Regions from separate parts of the Mycobacterium sp. MUNTM1 genome, predicted to be linked through region 1. Evidence: predicted binding sites of a transcription regulator. Region 1 holds the regulator's gene; the other holds the start of a gene.
What was found. Region 1 encodes LexA, which represses DNA repair genes until DNA is damaged. Its sites were predicted from a motif close to CGAACANNTGTTCG; they were not measured.
Positions count from the first base shown of each region.

Region 2: the regulator LexA is predicted to act here: its motif matches at 1,060-1,073, upstream of ACYQ8K_RS28260 (error-prone DNA polymerase).

Region 1 is NZ_BAAGDE010000027.1:11,241-13,637, reverse strand. It holds gene ACYQ8K_RS16480 (LysM peptidoglycan-binding domain-containing protein) at 87-581, opposite strand; gene lexA (transcriptional repressor LexA) at 873-1,571, shown strand; gene ACYQ8K_RS16470 (LGFP repeat-containing protein) at 1,589-2,397, opposite strand, start outside.
Region 2 is NZ_BAAGDE010000084.1:8,724-11,120, forward strand. It holds gene ACYQ8K_RS28255 (wax ester/triacylglycerol synthase domain-containing protein) at 1-917, opposite strand, end outside; gene ACYQ8K_RS28260 (error-prone DNA polymerase) at 1,088-2,397, shown strand, end outside.

The DNA.
Region 1 (2,397 bases):
GCGCCGACAAGGTACCGCTGGACTTTGAGCGTACCCGCGCGCTGACCTGCACGGCTAACGGAGCCGCCGGGCCGGCACAACGGTTGTCAGCCGACCGGAGCGATCAGGGTCTGGCCCGCCATCAGGTTGGGCGAGTGCAGATCGTTGAGTTCGCGGATGCGGTCGGCGACCTGGGTGGTCGGCGCGTCGGGCGCCACCCGGTGAGCGAAGTCCTGAAGCGACTCCCCCGCATCGACGCGGACGACGGCGAGCCGGTCCGGAACGTGGGCCGCCGAGTTAGTGGAGTCGCCGTTGAGCACCTGGCCGACGTTCGCGACGAGACCCAGCCACAGCGTGATCGCCCCGGCAGCCAGCGCCAATCCGAGGGTGGACGCCCAGGTCGTGGCGCGCCTGCGGTGCGGAGCGACCGACCTTGCCACCCCGGTGCCGTGGTAGCGCGTCGCCGCGCCCACCGGCCGCGATGGCGCGGGCCTGCGGGACCTGGCCAGGCCGTCCCGCCCGTAGCGAGCACCCTGGACGGGTCCGTTGATCGGGCGCCGAAGACTGCTGGTACGCGGCGCGGGCGTGTGGATGACTGTCATCTTCGTTCCTCCGGTCAACTAGCTCTCGCTCGTGTGTTCGACACTAATCGCTTGTATGTTCGAAACCGAACATTTGAGCGAAGCGTGTCGCACGAGCAAACGCTAGATCACACCACCGACAAGTTCGTCGGCCTCTAGCATTGTCACGAGGCACAAATACCCGATATCTCGAAGAGTTACACATTTGTGATTCACCCGACTCCGGCCTTTTCCCGGGGGTGTCCGGACGGCGCGACACGCTACTCGAACACATGTTTGATTCTTGTCCGCGGTGCGGCTACATTCAGTGCCATGGGCGACAGCAACGACATCTCATCGGCCGGCCCCGAGGGTCGGTTGCACTCCGTGGACTCCTCGCTGACCGAACGGCAGCGCACCATCCTGAATGTCATCCGCGCCTCGGTCACCAACCGCGGCTACCCGCCGAGCATCCGCGAGATCGGGGACGCCGTCGGCCTGACGTCGACATCGTCGGTGGCGCACCAGCTGCGCACCCTGGAGCGCAAGGGATACCTGCGCCGCGACCCCAACCGCCCGCGGGCCGTCGATGTCCGCGGGGCCGACGACGACGTGGCGGCGCCCGCCACCGAGGTGGCCGGCTCGGACGCCCTGCCGGAGCCCACGTTCGTGCCGGTGCTCGGGCGCATCGCGGCCGGCGGACCCATCCTCGCCGAGGAGGCCGTCGAGGACGTCTTTCCCCTGCCGCGCGAATTGGTCGGCGAGGGAACGCTTTTCCTGCTCAAGGTGGTCGGTGACTCGATGGTCGAGGCCGCGATCTGTGACGGCGACTGGGTGGTGGTCCGTCAGCAGAACGTCGCCGACAACGGCGACATCGTCGCGGCGATGCTGGACGGCGAGGCCACCGTCAAGACGTTCAAACGCGCCGGCGGTCAGGTGTGGCTGATGCCGCACAACCCGGCATTCGACCCGATCCCCGGCAACGACGCGAGCGTGCTGGGCAAGGTCGTCACGGTCATCCGCAAGGTCTGAGGCGGCGGCGCACCGAGTCAGTCGGCCCGGGTGAACCCGTTGGCCTGAGCGACTTCTTCGCTGGACAGCCAGATTTCGGCGAGCGTGTCCCTGTACAGGTCGCTGCCCGGCGTGTAATACAGGCCGTAGCGTGCGCTCGCCTTGATCGGGTAGCCGTCGGGCGCCTGGTACGGGTCGTCGAGCGGCAGGTGGATCGTGGGTCGCCCGTCCGGGCCCGCCAGGCCGTTCTCCGAGGCGTCCTCGGCATCCGCGGCGGCGTGCCGACCGCTTCGTGCCTGCGTCCCCGCCGCGACCGCGGCCTCCGCCACGTCGGCGTTCGCCGGCGTGTCCGCTGCGGGCTCGACGTCGGGCTCCGGCGCCGCGAGGTCAGCGTACTCGTCCTCGGGCTCGGCGGCTTCCAGGGCGCCGGTCACCGCGTCGCTGTCCGGCGGGGTGTGCGGGACGGCGACGTCGGGATACTCGTCGTCCGGATACACCTCCTCGGCGTAGCCGGCGTCGGGGTCCTCGGCGTCGACGTAGGCGGCGTCGTCCGCCGTCTCGGGCTCGGCGACGTCGGGAACGGCGTCGGTGTAGTCGGTGTAGTCGGTGTAGTCGGCTCCGGCGTCGGAGTACTCGGCCTCCGACAGCATCTCCTCGGAGACCACCGGGATGGAGTCGGTGTCGACGGTGTCGGGATCTTCGTCGGTGAACCCGTAGTCGCTTTCGGCGGGGACCTGACGCTGCCAGCTGACCCGCCCGGCGTCGGGTTCCGGGTCGGGCTGGTGCGGCGCGCTGAGCGTGAACGCCTCGGCGTCGTGGTCGGATTCGTCGTGTCCCCAGCGTTCGT
Region 2 (2,397 bases), on a different contig from region 1:
GCCGACGCCACGATGCCGGGCGGCTGGACGGTCAGCTTGGCCTTCCAGCGGCTGTGCACCGTCTGCAACCGCCGCACCGGGTCGTCGTGTTCGACGGGCAGGTGCGAGAGCATCGCCGAGCGGACCGGCATCGGGACCAGGGTGCGCAGCGAGTCCGCCCGCGGCTCCTCGCCTCGGCCGAGCAGCACCGTGCGGAATCCCTCGGTGATGGCGGCGAGCGCGACGTCGTTGGCGCTGACGCCGAACTTGCGGCAGACGCTGTCGACGTCGGCGATCGGGACCCGCACCGTGCTGTAGCGCCGCGAGGCGGTGACCGCATCGGTGTGCACGGTCGGCCACATCGCGCCGACCAGGGCGCCGGCGGCCGCCGAAGCCCGCCACAGCGCGTCGACCCAGCCAGGCTTGCCCGGGGCCGGTGGCGAAACCGGTTTGGCCGCAGCGCCGTTGGCGAAGGTGTCCGCGTCGGCGTCGTCGCAGAGCCTGCTGATCAGGCGCGCGGCCGAGTTGCCGTCGAGCAGGCCGTGATGGGTCTTCATCAGGATCGCCCACCGGTTGCCCTTCAGGCCCTCGATGACCCAGCACTCCCAAAGGGGGCGGTCCGGGTCGAGGGGCCGTTCCAGGGCGTAGGCGATGGCCCGGGACAGCTCGGCCTCGTCGCCGGGACGGGGGATGGCCACCCGGCGCACGTGGTAGTCCAGGTCGAAGTCCGGGCAGTCAATCCACTCCTGGTTCAGCGGATGCGCCCGGAGCAGCTGCGTGCATCGCGTGATCGGCTGGATACGTTCGGCCAGAAGACTTTTGAGACATTCATAGTCGGGTATGGTGCCGTCGACGATGGCGACCGCGCCGATCGCCAGGCTCGCGTGCTGATCCGGATCATGGGCTTGAAGGAATGCCGTGTCCAGTGTCTGTGCCATGCCGGCCCCCGCCGTACTCCGTTTTTTTGAACTTGTACCAGTATCTGCGGAGCTCACGATCCGCGATAGTGCCGCAGCGTTAAGACCTTGTTTAAGAGTTGAAGATCGGTTTAACAACGGTTGTACTGAGCCGCGGTTAAATCGAACATCCGTTCGATATACTCGCGTCCGTGGGCTGGTTCAACGGGCCGCCGAGCTGGGCGGAGATGAAGCGGGTGCTCGACAGCAAGCCGCGCCATGCCGGCGCGCCGGTGGACCCCCCGGAGGATGCCCCCTTGTCGCGCAGGCGCGCGACGTACCGGCCGCCGGATGACGGCCGGGCGTCCCGCTCGTCCGTCGCCTATGCCGAGCTGCACGCGCATTCGGCGTTCAGCTTCCTGGACGGGGCGAGCACGCCCGAGGAGCTGGTCGAGGAGGCGGCCCGGCTGGACCTGCGCGCCCTGGCGCTCACCGACCACGACGGCCTGTACGGGGCGGTGCGGTTCGCCGAGGCGGCGGCCGAGCTCGACATGCGCACCGTGTTCGGCGCCGAGCTGTCGCTGGGCCCGGGTGCCCGCACCGAGCAGCCGGATCCGCCCGGCCCGCACCTGCTGGTGCTGGCCCGCGGCGCGGAGGGGTACCGGCGGCTGTCGCGGCAACTGGCCGCGGCGCATCTGGCCGGCGGCGAGAAGGGCAAGCCCCGCTACGACGTCGACGCGCTGACCGAGGCCGCCGGCGGCCACTGGCACATCCTGACGGGCTGTCGCAAAGGGCATGTCCGCCAAGCGCTTTCCGACGGCGGTCCAGCGGCCGCGGAGCGGGCGCTGGCCGATCTGGTGGACCGGTTCGGGGCGCATCGGGTCAGCGTCGAGCTGACCCATCACGGTCAGCCGCTCGACGACGAACGCAACGTGGCGCTGGCCGCGCTGGCCCCCCGCTTCGGCGTCGGCGTCGTCGCCACCACCGGCGCGCATTTCGCGGGCCCGTCGCGGCGCCGGCTGGCCATGGCGATGGGCGCCATCCGGGCGCGGCAGTCGCTGGATTCGGCCGCCGGGTGGCTGGCGCCGCTGGGCGGTTCGCACCTGCGCTCGGGTGAGGAGATGGCCCGGCTGTTCGGGCATGTGCCCTTTGGGGGCCCTAATGTGGTGACCGCGGCCGCCGAGCTGGGCGAGCAGTGCGCGTTCGGGCTTGCGCTCATCGCGCCACAGCTGCCACCGTTCGACGTGCCCGCCGGGCACACCGAGGACAGCTGGCTGCGCCAGTTGACCATGGCCGGAGCCCGCGAGCGCTACGGGTCGGCCGAGCACGCGCCGCGCGCGTATGCCCAGATCGAGCACGAGCTGAAAGTCATTGCCCACCTGACGTTTCCGGGCTACTTCCTGGTGGTGCACGACATCGCCCGGTTCTGCCGGGACAACAACATCCTGTGCCAGGGCCGGGGATCGGCCGCCAACTCCGCGGTCTGCTACGCCCTGGGCGTCACCGCCGTCGACCCGGTGGC